Regions from separate parts of the Rhizobium pantanalense genome, predicted to be linked through region 1. Evidence: predicted binding sites of a transcription regulator. Region 1 holds the regulator's gene; each other region holds the start of a gene.
The links. The regulator PhoB, encoded in region 1, activates phosphate uptake and scavenging genes when phosphate is short. The targets are predictions, from matches to a motif close to TGTCATNNANCTGTCAT.
Positions count from the first base shown of each region.

Region 1 (3,752 bases):
GGCCGCCTTGACACCAAGCATCAGGCCTTCGCCGCGAACGTCCTCGATGATATCCGGGAAGCGATCCTTGAGCGAGGCGAGCCCCTGGCGGAACACCAGCGCTACATCGCGCACATGCTGCAGGAAGCCTTCGGCAAGCACGATGTCGAGAACGGCGTTGCCGACTGCCATGGCAAGCGGATTGCCGCCATAAGTCGAACCGTGTGTGCCGGCTTTCATACCGGAAGCGGCTTCCGCCGTCGCAAGGCACGCACCGAGCGGGAAGCCACCGCCGATGCCCTTGGCGACCGCCATGATATCGGGCTTGATGCCGGCCCATTCGTAGGCAAAGAGCTTGCCCGTGCGGCCGACGCCACACTGTACTTCGTCGAGGATCAGCAGCAGGCCGTGCTCATCGCAGATCTCACGCAGCCCGCGCAGAAACTCGTTGGTCGCGGGACGAATGCCGCCCTCGCCCTGGACCGGCTCGATCAGGATCGCAGCCGTCGCATCCGTGATGGCGGCACGCACGGCATCGAGATCACCGAACTCCACCTGATCGAAACCCGGTGCCTTAGGCCCGAAGCCCTCGATATACTTCTCCTGGCCACCTGCGGCGATGGTCGCGATGGTGCGGCCGTGGAAGGCGCCCTCGAAGGTGATGATATGGAACTTCTCGGGATGCCCCTTGGCGAATTGATAGCGCCGCGCCGTCTTGATGGCGCATTCCAGCGCCTCGGCGCCTGAATTGGTGAAGAACACCTTGTCGGCGAAGGTCGCTTCCGTCAGCCGCTTCGACAGCTTCTCCTGACCAGGCACCTCATAAAGGTTGGACAGATGCCAGACCTTGTCGGCCTGGGCCTTCAATTCGGCGACGAGATGGGGATGAGCGTGACCGAGCGAGTTGACCGCGACGCCGGCTGCGAAATCGAGGTAGCGCTCGCCATTTTCGGTGACCAGCCACACGCCCTCGCCTCGCTCGAACCGTAACGGAGCGCGCATATAGGTGTCATAAAGCGGCGTGGTCTCGGCCATGGCCATATCTCCTCGATCACAACTTTAAGGACCGATCGCTTCCATTTGATGAAACGGGTCCGAAAAAATCAAAAATGCCGCCTTGCGGCGGCCTGGGCACTATTGATGTTTTGCACCGCGATGTCAACAAAACTGGCGCTTTAGCAGGTGCGAGATAGCGCTTGCGGGCAAAAGAGATAGGTTCAGCCGCGCCTATTGCAGAAATGCCACGCCTGGGCAGCAAGTTGGGGAAAACCTCGAAATCGATTCCTCAAGATTCTCGCGACTCTTGTCACGGAGTCAGCCTCACACTAGGTTAAAAAGCAATTGCTAGACTGCATGCGGCGGAACTAGTCACCACAATTTTAGAGCGTTTCGCGCCTCGTTCCCATGCGAGGCAATGGTGAGGGATTCTGCCATCGGAAACGCGACAGCGGAGACAGGGCATGAATTGGACAGACGAACGCGTCGAGAAGCTGAAAAAGCTATGGTCCGAAGGGTTGAGCGCCAGCCAGATCGCTGCGCAGCTCGGTGGCGTGAGCCGTAATGCCGTCATCGGCAAGGTGCACCGCCTGAACCTTCCTGGCCGAGCGAAGGCGGGCGGCACGGCAACCGCGGCGCGCACGCCGAAGCGCAGCGCAGCAGCACCCCGCACCGCAACCTACGGATCGCGCGTTGCCACCCGTACGGTCGTCGCCCGCCAGCAGGGCGCAACCATGCTGAAGGAAGAGATCGAGGTCGATTCCGTCAATGAAATCCAGTATCGTCCGGCATCGAACGTCGTCGTTCCGATCTCTCGCCGCCTCGGCCTGACGGAACTGACGGAGCGCACCTGCAAGTGGCCGGTCGGCGACCCGCTGAAGGACGACTTCCACTTCTGCGGCAATGACAGCCCGGATTCTTCGCCGTACTGCACCTATCATCAGCGCATGGCATACCAGCCGGTGCATGACCGCCGTCGCAACAACGGCTGAAAGTCACAGCAAGACAATGAGAAACGGGCCCATCGAGGCCCGTTTTTCTATTTCCGCCGCTATTTAAAGCACGTCACGATCTTTCAGATTCGCTTCCCGTGCTTTAGGTTTTCCGTCTGGCGCATGTCGTTCTCGCAAAACCGCTACGCACTTTTGCGCGACATGCTTTAGTGATACCCGAGCGGCAAACCGCTCAGGTTTCCATGGAATAGCCCGCGCCGCGAACGGTGCGGATGACATCCTGCATATTGGAGAAATTGAGCGCCTTGCGCAGGCGGCCGACATGGACGTCGACAGTGCGTTCGTCGACGTAGATATCGTGACCCCATACGCCGTCGAGCAGCTGCGAGCGCGAGAAGACGCGGCCGGGCGAGGACATCAGGAATTCCAGCAGGCGGAATTCCGTCGGCCCCAGCCGTACTTCGCGGCTCTTGCGGTGGACGCGATGGGTTTCTCGGTCCAGCTCGATATCGCCGCAGCGCAGCACCGTGGAGAGAACCTCCGGGCGGGCACGCCGCAGCATCGCCTTGACGCGAGCCATCAGCTCCGGCGTCGAGAACGGCTTGACGACATAATCGTCCGCGCCGGTCGAAAGCCCACGCACGCGCTCGCTTTCCTCGCCGCGGGCCGTCAGCATGATGATCGGCAGTCGCTCCGTCTCCGGCCGCATACGCAGCCGGCGGCAGAGCTCGATGCCCGATACGCCGGGGAGCATCCAGTCGAGGATCAGGAGATCGGGGATGCGCTCCTGGAGACGCAGCTCGGCCTCATCGCCTCTGAGGATCGTGTCGACCTCGAAGCCTTCGGCCTCAAGATTGTAGCGCAGCAGAACGCTGAGCGCTTCCTCGTCTTCTACAACAGCAACTCTCGGAACCATGCGCCTATGGTCTCCTTTCTTCGCTTCCAGATTATTCCGTCACTGCGCCGACGGTATTGGCGGTATCGTCCTTCGGGCGCTCGCCTTCGGGCTGAGCACCTGTCGCCATGTAATAGATCGTCTCGGCGATATTGGTGGCGTGGTCGCCGATGCGCTCGATGTTCTTGGCGCAGAAGAGAAGATGCGTGCAGGTGGTGATGTTGCGCGGATCTTCCATCATGTAGGTCAGCATCTCGCGGAAGAGCGAGGTGTACATGGCGTCGATTTCCTCGTCACGTTCGCGGATCGACACCGCCTTATCGGGCGAGCGGGTCGCGTAGACATCGAGAACTTCCTTGAGCTGGCTCAGCGCCAGTTCGGAGAGATGCTCGATGCCGCGGGCGAGACGGCGGGGGACGCCAGTGCCCTGCACGGCGATGACGCGCTTTGCGGTGTTCTTTCCGAGATCGCCGACGCGCTCCAGGTCAGAAGCGATGCGGATCGATCCCATGATTTCGCGAAGGTCGGCTGCCATCGGCTGGCGGCGGGCGATGGTGACGATCGCCTTGTCACCGACTTCGCGCTCGGCATGGTCGAGAACCACGTCGTCGGAGATGACTTTCTGGGCCAGAGCCGCGTCGCTGTTGACGAGAGCGCGTACGCTGTCGCTAACCATCTGCTCGGCCAGGCCGCCCATTTCAGCAATGCGGCGCGTCAGGAACTTCAGGTCTTCGTCATAGGCTGACAGAATGTGAGTGGAGACCATTTTTCTATCCTCAAAGTGAACTGTGTGAAAGGAGCCGCGCGCCTGCCATCATCAACCAAAACGGCCCATGATGTAATCCTGCGTGCGGAAATCGTCGGGATTGGTGAACATCTTATCGGTGTCGTTCTCCTCGACCAGGTGGCCGAGATGAAACATTGCGGTA
Region 1 covers NZ_JAQJCH010000003.1:140,161-143,912, forward strand. The annotation lists gene PH558_RS10060 (aspartate aminotransferase family protein) at 1-1,014, opposite strand, end outside; gene PH558_RS10065 (GcrA family cell cycle regulator) at 1,440-1,967, shown strand; gene phoB (phosphate regulon transcriptional regulator PhoB) at 2,161-2,844, opposite strand; gene phoU (phosphate signaling complex protein PhoU) at 2,876-3,589, opposite strand; gene pstB (phosphate ABC transporter ATP-binding protein PstB) at 3,641-3,752, opposite strand, start outside.

Region 2 (3,752 bases), on a different contig from region 1:
ATCGGCGCGCTTGGCAAGCTCTTCTACGAAGTGGTCGAGAATATCGACATGAAGCCTGACGAGGGCATGCGTGCCGTCGGCGCGAGCTGGAGCGAGCGCGTGCGCTTTGCCGCCCTGCCGCAAGTGCTGCCGAACTTCATGTCCTATGCGCTACTGCGTCTGGAGATCAACGTTCGCGCCTCCACCATCATAGGTGCCGTCGGCGGCGGCGGCATCGGCGAGGAGCTCAAACTTGCGATCTCGCGCGGTTTCGGCGCCAAGACATTGGCGCTCGTGCTGCTTCTCTTCCTGACGATCATTGCCGTCGACCAGTTTTCCGCATGGCTCCGCCGCCGCCTCGTCGGCGAGCATGCCTTCCTTTTGCAGCATTGAGGTTATCCATGTCCGTCATCGACGCCGGCCGCATGCAGGAAATCGAAGCGCGTTACCCGGAAGTTCTTCACCGGTCCTTCCGCCAGCGCTTTGGCGCACTGATGATCTTCATCGGCGTCATCCTCTACGGCATCTATGCCGTGTGGTTCTTCGACCTGCCGAAGGTCATTTCGGAAGCGCATTGGGAGCGCGTCGGCATCTATCTCAGCGAATGGGTGAGCTATGACGTGCAGCCGGAATTCCGCATCTCCGGCGACAAGATCAGCATCAAATATCCGCGCTTTTCGCCCTTGGGCGACAATCCGAACCCGGACTGGGTGAAGACCAACCCCGATGGCAGCATGACCGTTTCCGTCAGCGGCACGAGCCGCACGGTAACCGTCACCAAAACGCAGGCCATCGTGACCGCGCATGGCATCACGATTCCAATCGATATTGCTGGCGATGTGCCGAAAATCGTCGGCTCCGAGCCCGTTCCCAGCTGGATGACTGTCTATGACGACAATATTGTGGTCAATCTCGGCTTTGCAGGCGATGCCAGCATTTCCACCGACCGCGTGAAGATCCGCAAGCGGTTCATCGGCTGGGCCAACTTCGTCTTCGATACGCATTCGCCCTTCTTCGACAAGCCGGCGAGCGAAGTCATCAGCCTGATCGTTTCAGGGCCGCGGCTCGATCCTGCTCAGTCCAATCTCTCGCTGGCCTTCGACAATATCTGGAACAATGGCGCATGGCAGCATGGCGACGTCTGGACCAAGCTGTTCCAGACCATCGTCATGGCCTTCCTTGGCACGCTGCTGGGCTCGCTCGCGGCCTTCCCGCTCGCTTTCCTTGCGGCTCGCAACATCACGCCGAGCCGCCTCGTCAACCAGATCCTTAAGCGCTTCTTCGATTTCCTGCGCTCGGTGGACATGCTGATCTGGGCGCTGTTCCTGACCCGCGCCTTCGGCCCCGGCCCGCTCGCGGGCAGCGGCGCGATCTTCCTCACCGAGACGGGCACGCTTGGCAAGCTCTATTCCGAGGGCCTCGAGAACATCGACAACAAGCCGCGCGAGGGCGTGAAATCCACCGGTTCGCCGACCATTCTCGTGCATCGCTACGGCATCATGCCACAGATCGTGCCCGTCATCGTCAGCCAGACACTCTACCAGTGGGAATCCAACGTGCGCGGCGCGACCATCATCGGCGCCGTCGGCGCGGGCGGCATCGGCCTCAAACTTTGGGAAGCGATGCGCACCAATTCCAACTGGGAAAACGTCGCCTATATGGTGCTGTTGATCCTCATCGTTGTCTTCCTGTTCGACGCAGCATCCAACGCCCTGCGCTCGCGGCTGATGGGCGCGAGAGCGAAATAAAAAAGAACGGGAAAAAAATCGTTCCGCATCATCATTCTGTCACGGGAATCCGGTAGCGCAGGCCGGCAAGACCGTAGCGGTCAGGCCGGCTTTAGCCGGATTCGAACCGTTGCTGCCTTGCTGCTCTTGCGGTTTGAAGCAAATCACCCAACAGTGTCCCGCGCAGCCGATTTTTCCAAGGAATGCAGCCTTGCGCTATGCTCTCTATTTCACGCCGCCCAAAGACGATCCGTTGACATCGCTTGCCGCCCGCTGGCTTGGCCGCGATGCGTTTTCCGGTGAGATTTTTTCCGACAAGGCCATGGGTCCGCTGCCGGAAGGCCATACCGAGCTGACGGCCGATCCGCGACGCTATGGCTTCCATGCCACGTTGAAGGCGCCGTTCGAGCTGGCCGCTTCGGTGACCGAGCGCGATCTCCTCGAAGTTGCCGCCGAATTCGCCTCGCAGACCAAGGCTTTCATCATTCCGGAGCTGGTGCTTGGCCAGCTTGGCCATTTCTTCGCGCTGGTGCCGGGCTCGCTCTACCAGCCGCTGCAGGATTTTGCCTCCCGTGTGGTGAAAACCTTCGAGCCGTTCCGCGCACCGCTTTCGGAGCATGACATTGCCCGGCGTAAGCCGGAGGGTCTCACCGAGCCGCAGCGCGCCAATTTGTTGCGCTGGGGCTATCCTTACGTCAATGACGAGTTCCGTTTCCACATGACGCTGACTGGGCGCGTTCCGGCCGAGCGCCAGGCCGAGATGCACGACGTTCTGCGCGAGCGCTTCGCCGACCATAACGGCAAACCGCTCGACGTTTCCGGCCTCGCCGTCTTTATCGAAGAACAGCGTGGCGCTCCCTTTACCGTCCGTTCCTGGCTGCCGCTTGCCGGCGCCTAATATGAAAGAGCCGATATGACCAAAGAAACCGTCCTTTCCAACGCCCGCATCGTCCTCGAAGACAAGATCGTCGAGGGCTCCGTGCTGATCCGCGACGGTCGCATTGCCGCCATCTCCGAAGGCAAGTCCGATATCGGCGAAGATTTCGAGGGCGATTATCTGATCCCCGGTCTGGTCGAGCTGCATACCGACCATCTGGAAGCACATTATTCCCCGCGTCCGGGCGTCCGCTGGAACAAGACGGCAGCAATCCAGGCGCATGATGCCCAGATTGTCACCTCGGGCATCACCACCGTATTCGACTGCCTGCGCATGGGCTCGGACGAAGACGGCGGTTTCGAAAAGGGCGAGATGCGCGACATGGCAGACGCCATCCAAGCCGCCCAAAGCGAAGATCGCCTGCGCGCCGATCACCTGATCCATCTGCGCTGCGAAGTTTCTTCTGACAACGTGCTCGACCACTTCCAGGATTTCGAGAAGGACCCTTACGTCCGCCTGGTCTCGCTGATGGACCACGCGCCGGGCCAGCGCCAGTTCCAGACCATGGATCAATATATCTTCTACTATCAGAAGAAGCGCGGGCTCAGCGATGAAGCCTTTGCCAAGTTCGTCGCCAAGCGCCAGGAGGAATCGGCCAAATATGCCACGCCGCATCGCGACGCGATCTCCAAGGTCTGCGCCGAACGTGGCATCACCGTTGCCAGCCATGACGATGCGACGCTCGCCCATGTCGACGAAGCCATCAACTACGGTGTTCGCCTGGCGGAATTCCCGACCAGCATCGATGCCGCGAAGGCTTCCCATGGCGCCGGCATGAGCGTGCTGATGGGCGCGCCGAACATCGTGCGCGGCAAGTCGCATTCGGGCAATATCGCCGCTCGCGATCTCGCTGAGCTTGGCGTCCTCGACGTGCTGTCCTCCGATTACGTACCGCTCAGCCTGCTGCATGCGCCCTTCATCCTCGCGGATGAAGTCGAGGGTATTTCGCTGCCTCAGGCGATCGCCATGGTGACTGCGACGCCGGCAAGGACCGTCAGCCTCAACGACCGCGGCCGCATCGCAGAGGGCTTGCGGGCCGATCTGGTGCGCGTTCGTCGCGACCATGGCGTGCCGATCACGCGCTCCGTCTGGCGAGAAGGACGGCGGGT
Region 2 covers NZ_JAQJCH010000014.1:91,439-95,190, forward strand. The annotation lists gene phnE (phosphonate ABC transporter, permease protein PhnE) at 1-372, shown strand, start outside; gene phnE (phosphonate ABC transporter, permease protein PhnE) at 381-1,727, shown strand; gene PH558_RS29220 (DUF1045 domain-containing protein) at 1,918-2,604, shown strand; gene PH558_RS29225 (alpha-D-ribose 1-methylphosphonate 5-triphosphate diphosphatase) at 2,620-3,752, shown strand, end outside.
Region 2: a site for PhoB is predicted at 1,754-1,770, ahead of PH558_RS29220 (DUF1045 domain-containing protein). Genes of this name have one in related genera too.

Region 3 (3,752 bases), on a different contig from region 1:
GACGATCATGATCGAGCCGCGGCCCCCGGTCATCTGGGGCCAACTCGGTGTGCGTGACGATGCGGCTGCGGCGAGAGCGGAAGCGGCGGGGGTAAGGGTCGTCATGGACCGCTGCCCGGCTATCGAGTATCCGCGCCTGGTCGCTTGACCGAGATCATGCATGACGGCGGCATTCGGCCGTTTATCGCGCGATCTCACTGAAAGATGGCAAGTTTTTTCCGCGAGCCGAGAAGCACGGCAAAGTTCGCGGTTAACTTTCATATGCCACGCGTTATGCTTTTCCCGTTATAAACAAGATCCGGCGGGAGGAAAATTATGCCAACCAGCAACCCAGGTTTCGACACGCTTGCGATCCACGCCGGCGCGCAGCCGGACCCGGCGACAGGCGCGCGTGCGACGCCGATCTACCAGACGACATCCTTCGTCTTTCAGGATGCGGATCATGCAGCCGCTCTGTTCGGATTGCAGCAGTTCGGCAATATCTATACGCGTATCATGAACCCGACGCAGGCCGTGCTGGAAGAGCGCGTGGCTGCCCTTGAGGGCGGAACCGCGGCCCTCGCGGTTGCTTCCGGTCATGCGGCCCAGCTCCTCGTCTTCCATGCCATCATGCAGCCGGGCGACAATTTCGTCGCGGCCAAGCGGCTCTATGGTGGCTCGGTCAATCAGTTCGGGCAATCCTTCAAGAATTTCGACTGGCGGGTCCGCTGGGCCGATTCCGCCGATCCTGCGACCTTCGAAGCACAGATCGACAGCCGCACCCGCGCCGTCTTCATCGAAAGCCTTGCCAATCCCGGCGGCACCTTCGTCGATATCGCCGCGATCGCAGCCATCGCACATAAGCATGGCCTGCCGCTGATCGTCGACAACACCCTGGCGAGCCCCTATCTCATCCGGCCGCTAGAGCATGGCGCCGATATCGTCGTGCATTCGCTGACGAAGTTCCTCGGCGGCCATGGCAATTCCATGGGCGGCATCATCGTCGACGGCGGCACTTTCGACTGGTCCGCCTCGGGCAATTATCCCATGCTGTCTTCACCGCGTCCGGAATATAACGGCATCGTGCTGCATGCGACCTTCGGCAATTTCGCTTTCGCCATCGCCTGCCGGGTGCTGGGCCTGCGCGATCTCGGCCCGGCCATCTCGCCGTTCAATGCCTTTCTGATCCTGACGGGCATTGAGACGTTGCCGCTGCGCATGCAGCGCCATTCCGACAATGCGGCTGCCGTTGCACGCTGGTTGAAGGCACAGGAGAAGGTGGCATGGGTCAACTATTCCGGCCTGGAGGACGATCCGAACCACGCCCTACAGCAGCGTTATTCACCAAAGGGCGCGGGCTCCGTTTTCACCTTCGGACTGAAGGGTGGTTATGAAGCGGGCAAGGGGCTGGTCGAAGGCCTGGAGCTCTTCTCGCATCTTGCCAATATCGGCGATACGCGTTCGCTCGTCATCCATCCCGCCTCGACGACCCACAAGCAGTTGACCGATGAGCAGAAGGTTGCCGCCGGCGCCGGCCCGGATGTCGTACGTCTGTCCATCGGCATCGAGGACGTCAAGGACATCATCGCCGACCTGGAGCAGGCGCTGGCGAAAGTCTGAGGACTGGCCCGCAGAAAGCGGAAAAAGCTTGCCGGCCACTTTGACCGAAGTGAATTTCATGCTTGTTTCGGTCCGCGATCGCCAACGGCAGTCGCGGACTTTTTTGGTCTTGCGAAGTGTGACCGACGGGAGATGTATGTGACAACCTATGTGCAACTGAATGTCGATGGCGTGGAGCCCGAGGCGGGAAAGCCCGCGGCGGACCGTCTCATTTCGGGAGCCCCAACCTTCCGAACCTGGAGTCTCGATGAGACCGAAGGCGGCCTTTACGCTGGCATATGGGAGGCGACGCCGGGGAAGTGGAAGATCGCCTATGACGAGTGGGAGTATTTCAACATTCTCTTCGGCTATTCCATTGTGACAGCCGATGACGGCGAGACGTTTCATTTGCGCGCAGGCGATCGCATGATCTTGAAGCCGGGCTTCAAGGGGACATGGGAAGTTATTGAAACGACTCGCAAGGACTATGTAATCCGCCTTTGAGTATGATCTTGATTCAAAACGTGAAGATCGCCTTGCTTTGTGAAAGGACGCGAGCCTTTCCCTGTGGCTACGCAATGGCCGCCATGCTTGCTGTAGGTTGTGTCACCGCTGCTTCATTAAACTGTCATCAAACTGAAACAATGCGGCATTAGAGCCATCACTGTCGTCAGGAGGTCGAGGTGGGGTTCCTAACCGATGGGATACTTCGTGCTCAGCTCCTGCCCGCCATCCCTTTCATCACTCTGGGAAGTGAGTTCAATCATGTTGAATCAGAAATTTCGTTCGCTTTGCCTGACTGCAGGCTTCATCGCGGCCATGTCCGTTTCGGCCTCGGCTGCCGACATCACGGGCGCCGGCTCGAGCTTCATCGCTCCGGTTCTGTCCAAGTGGGCCGAAGGCTACAAGGCTGCGACGAACAATGTCGTCAACTATCAGTCGGTCGGTTCGGGCGCCGGCATCAAGCAGCTTCTCGACAAGACCATCGTATTCGGCGCTTCGGACAAGCCGATGAGCGATGCCGACCTCGAGAAGAACGGCATTGCCCAGTTCCCGATGATCTCCGGCGGCATCGTCGTTTCCTATAATGTCGAAGGCGTAAAGCCGGGCGAACTTGTTCTCGACGGCAAGACCCTGGCCGACATCTTCCTCGGCAAGATCGCCAAGTGGGACGATGCAGCCATCAAGGCTCTCAACCCGGACGTGAAGCTGCCATCCACGCCGATCTCCGTCGTTTACCGCGCCGACAGCTCGGGCACGACCTTCAACTTCACCGACTACCTGTCGAAGGTTTCGCCGGAGTGGAAGGAAAAGGTTGGCTCGAACACGGCTGTTGAATGGCCTGTTGGCTTCGGCGCCAAGGGTTCGGAAGGCGTTTCCACCACGGTCAACCAGACGGCTGGTTCGATCTCCTACGTTGAATATTCCTACGTCGTCGCCAACCACATCGGTTTCGCGAAGATGAAGAACGCTGCCGGCAAGGTTATCGAGCCGAGCCTGGAAACCTTCAAGGCTGCAGCTTCCAACGCCGATTGGGCCAAGGCTAAGAACTTCAACCTGATCATCACCAATCAGCCGGGCGAAAAGAGCTGGCCGATTGCTGCCTCGACCTGGGTTCTGCTCTATAAGAAGCCGGCCGATGCTGCTAAGAACGAAGAGGCACTGAAGTTCTTCAAGTGGTCCTATGAGCATGGCCAGAAGGACGCGACCGCCCTGTCTTATCTCGCGGTCCCGGACAATGTTGTCGAGATCGTCGAGAAGTCTTGGAAGACGGACTTCGGCACGAAGTAATTTGTGCTAGGCGAGAAAGTTGCGGCGGGCAGGGTATTTCCCTGTCCGCCTTTCGTGACAGGACAAGGGGAAATCGATGGCTGACGCGACTCAGATGGCGGGCTTTCAGGCTGTGAATACCTCCGCCGCGACTAGAAAATTCCGGATACAGGATCGGATTTTCTATTTGATGACGCTTGGCTCGGCTGTTCTTGTCGTGCTTCTGCTGCTGGCAATCCTCGTGGTTCTTGTCATCGATGCCTTGCCCACATTTCAGACCTTTGGCTTGTCGTTCCTCTGGGGCACCAAGTGGAGCGCGCCGGCTGATATTTATGGCGCGGTGCCTGCCGTCGTCGGTACGCTTGTAAGTTCGTTCATCGCCATGCTGATTGCTGTTCCTCTCG
Region 3 covers NZ_JAQJCH010000006.1:483,711-487,462, forward strand. The annotation lists gene PH558_RS18315 (CoA-binding protein) at 1-148, shown strand, start outside; gene PH558_RS18320 (O-acetylhomoserine aminocarboxypropyltransferase) at 316-1,599, shown strand; gene PH558_RS18325 (cupin domain-containing protein) at 1,732-2,082, shown strand; gene pstS (phosphate ABC transporter substrate-binding protein PstS) at 2,398-3,369, shown strand; gene pstC (phosphate ABC transporter permease subunit PstC) at 3,446-3,752, shown strand, end outside.
Region 3: a site for PhoB is predicted at 2,205-2,221, ahead of pstS (phosphate ABC transporter substrate-binding protein PstS). Genes of this name have one in related genera too.

Region 4 (3,752 bases), on a different contig from region 1:
CGGCTGGATCTTGCCTTCGAGTCCGGACTTTCGGTGTTGACCGGCGAGACGGGTGCGGGCAAATCCATCCTGCTTGACAGTCTGTCGCTGGCCCTTGGCGGGCGCGGCGATGGCGGGCTTGTGCGCCATGGCGAGGATCGCGGCCAGGTGACTGCGGTTTTCGACGTCGGTACACAGCATCCGGCCCGCAAGCTCCTGCGCGAAAATGGCATCAACGATGACGGCGATCTGATTTTCCGCCGTGTGCAGTCCGCTGATGGCCGGACCAAGGCCTTTGTCAACGACCAGGCGCTCAGCGTGCAGCTCATGCGCCAGATCGGCCAGCTTCTCGTCGAAATTCACGGTCAGCACGACGATCGAGCGCTCGTCGATACCGACGCGCACCGTACCTTGCTGGATGCCTTTGCCGGCCTCGCCGAAGAGGCGCAGGAGGTCGGCAGGCTGCACAAAATCTGGCGCGATACCGAGCGCACCTTGAAGAAGCATCGCGAGCAGGTCGAGAAGGCAGCGCGTGAAGCGGACTATCTCCGCGCCTCCGTCGAGGAGCTGGAGAAGCTCTCGCCACAGGATGGTGAGGAGGATGAGCTGGCTGAGAAGCGCTCGCGGATGATGAAGGCCGAGCGCATCGCCGGCGATATCGCTGAGGCTTCCGAATTCCTCAATGGCAACGCATCGCCCGTGCCGCATATCGCATCGCTGGTGCGCCGATTGGAGCGCAAGAGCCACGAAGCGCCGGGTTTGCTCGAAGATACCGTGGCGCTGCTCGATGCCGCTCTCGATCAGCTGTCCAACGCACAGATGGAAGTGGAGGCAGCACTCCGCAAAACGGAATATGATCCGCGCGAACTTGAGCGTGTCGAAGAGCGCCTCTTCGCGTTGCGGGGTGCCTCGCGTAAATATTCCGTACCGGTTACGGAACTGCCGGCCCTGGCCGCGCGCATGATTTCGGATCTCGCCGATCTCGACGCTGGCGAAGAGCGGCTGGCGCGCCTTGCTGCCGAGCTTTCCGCCGCCAAGGCGGATTACGACGTCGCCGCGCGCAGTCTGTCGGAGAAGCGCCGCCATGCGGGTGAAACGCTTGCAGCGGCCGTTATGACCGAGCTGCCGGCCCTGAAGCTCGAGCGTGCGCGTTTCATGGTGGAGATATCAAGCGATCCGGAGGCCGGGACGGCCGACGGTATCGACGTTGTCGAATTTCACGTGCAGACCAACCCTGGCACGCGGCCGGGACCGATCACGAAGGTCGCCTCCGGTGGCGAGCTGTCGCGCTTCCTTCTGGCATTGAAGGTTGCGCTTGCCGACCGCGGCTCGGCGCCGACCCTTGTCTTCGACGAGATCGACACTGGCGTGGGCGGCGCGGTGGCCGATGCGATCGGCCAGCGGCTGAAGCGCCTTTCCGATCGCGTGCAGGTGCTGTCGGTCACCCACGCGCCACAGGTTGCGGCGCGTGCTGCAACGCATCTGCTGATCTCCAAGGGACCGGTTGCGGACGGCTCGGAAAAGATTTCCACACGCGTCGCCACCATGGAAGCGAAGGATCGCACCGAGGAAATCGCCCGCATGCTCGCCGGTGCTTCGGTAACCGAAGAGGCGAGGGCGGCCGCCAAGCGCTTGCTGGCCGGTAACGGGTGATATCTCCTGCGATGTTGTCGGAGGCAGATGCCGGCAACGGCTTGCTCGTAGCGGACATCTTGCTTCGGTTTTTCGACGCTCTTGCGTCATACATCCTTCATCGTCCCCGGTTAGGCAGGCCCAGAATCCGGAGACTGTCAATGCACTCAACCGCACAGCCCAATCGCCCAAAAATCGCAGAAACCGTCATCCACCCGACGGCGAACGTAAGGGATTCGAGCATCGGCAGATGCTGTGAGATTTTGGCGGACACATCTCTGCACACTGCCGAACTCGGAGATTTCTCTTACCTGGGACCGCGCTGCATTGTCGGCGACGCAACGATTGGAAAGTTCTGCGCCATTGCGGCAGAGGTCAGAATTGGCGCTCCCAATCATCCGATGGACCGCCCGTCCATGCATCGCTTCACCTATTGTCCGGAATATTACGCGGAGGGCGCCGTGCGGGACCACGCCTTTTTCGATCGGCGAAAGGAAGATCGCGCTGTCATTGGCAACGATGTCTGGATTGGTCATGGCGTGATTGTTTTGCCAGGCGTAAAGGTTGGAGACGGCGCCGTGCTTGCAGCAGGCGCGGTCGTCAGCAAAGATGTCCAACCATATACTGTCGTCGGTGGTATTCCCGCCAAGTTCATTCGAGAGCGCTTCACGCGAATCATCGCAGAAAGACTGACGTCCATCGCCTGGTGGGATTGGCCTTTCGAAACCATCATGGAGCGGCTTGCCGATTTTCAGTCAAGCGACATCGAAGCCTTTTGCGAGCGCTGGTCCTGATCCAGGTCTGACGACTTGGGTGGTCGGCGTTGGCCGGCTCATCTTCAAAATCGGACGGTAGGCTGTGAATGAGTTCGGCCGCCGCCCGAACTTCTGAGCGACATGCATCAGAGCCGGCATTTGGGATCGATCATGTCCTCCGCGGAGCCACGGGATTTGTGGGCCTCGTTTATTCTCGCCAGAATATAGAAACCATGCTGCCCGTCGGGCAATGCAGCGCCAAAGACGCCGACCACGACGTTTTCCATATTTGAACGGGCACCATCGACACCATCTGCGACGAGCTGCAGCGGGTTCAAATTCGAAAGGTCATCGGCCGTATGGAAAGTTGCCCACCAACCAGCTCTGGTCTTCAAGTCCGTAAACCGGCCACTTTCAATTTCTGTCGCATGGCTTTTCAACAAAGCCCTAAAGCGAGGCGTCTCGCACCCCATGTGGATATGAAGTCGATCTTGTGTGCGCCAACTGGCGGCGTTTATCGCCAGGGCAAAATTCTGTCTCGAAACCTTCGTTGTGCGCGGATCGATTGCTGATAGCTCTTTCCACGCTTCCTCAAAATAGTTCGGCGCTCCCGTGGCCAGAAGGCGTGGGTCTTCGATGCCGGGGACGTCGGCGAGCGGTGCAAGAATGGTGCGCTCTTTGTCAGCCGGCTCGCGAAGAACAACATACGAAGACAATGGATCCTGCGACTGGACTATCTTGAGGCACGGATATGGCGACCCTGTCAGGGTGGAGTTGATCTCACAAGCTCTGACGACCAGCCCCAAAGCGGAGCGGCTGACGAATGAGCTCATGATCAAGACTGCAATAACGAGGAAAATAGAGAGAACGGTAAGACGGTGCTTCATGCGTGATTTCGAATTTCTGCCGATGATCCAATCATTTCCAGAGATGTGGTTCTCATAATATAGCCTACCTTAAATCCCCTGCGATAGACGCGGAAGAGCCGCTGCCCCAGGAATTGGATAGAGAATTCCACCGGGGCTATCTGGACGCCGATACCTCCCGCATCTGTAACACCAAGGACGACAGATCATGGCGTAAAGTTGTCGTGAGCAGCGCTGCCACCTTTATCGGCCCGGCAATTGAATTGCAGATTTTTCCTTTGTTTTTACGTGTTCCGAGCTGAAAACCGCTTCGCACTTTTCGGGGAAGTGCTCTAAAACATCTTCGAAATCGGGGAGTGTAGATTCATGAGCACCGAACAGAAGCCCGTCGAGGATTTGACCGAGGAGGAAGCGGCCGCGGCGCTTGCCTATCTGGCTGCAGAGATCGCGCGCAATGACGCGCTTTATCATGGCAAGGATGCGCCGGAGATTTCGGATGCCGAGTATGATGCGCTGAAGC
Region 4 covers NZ_JAQJCH010000001.1:919,978-923,729, forward strand. The annotation lists gene recN (DNA repair protein RecN) at 1-1,632, shown strand, start outside; gene PH558_RS04380 (DapH/DapD/GlmU-related protein) at 1,773-2,405, shown strand; gene PH558_RS04385 (CDP-diacylglycerol diphosphatase) at 2,513-3,253, opposite strand; gene ligA (NAD-dependent DNA ligase LigA) at 3,599-3,752, shown strand, end outside.
Region 4: a site for PhoB is predicted at 1,717-1,733, ahead of PH558_RS04380 (DapH/DapD/GlmU-related protein). Genes of this name have one in related genera too.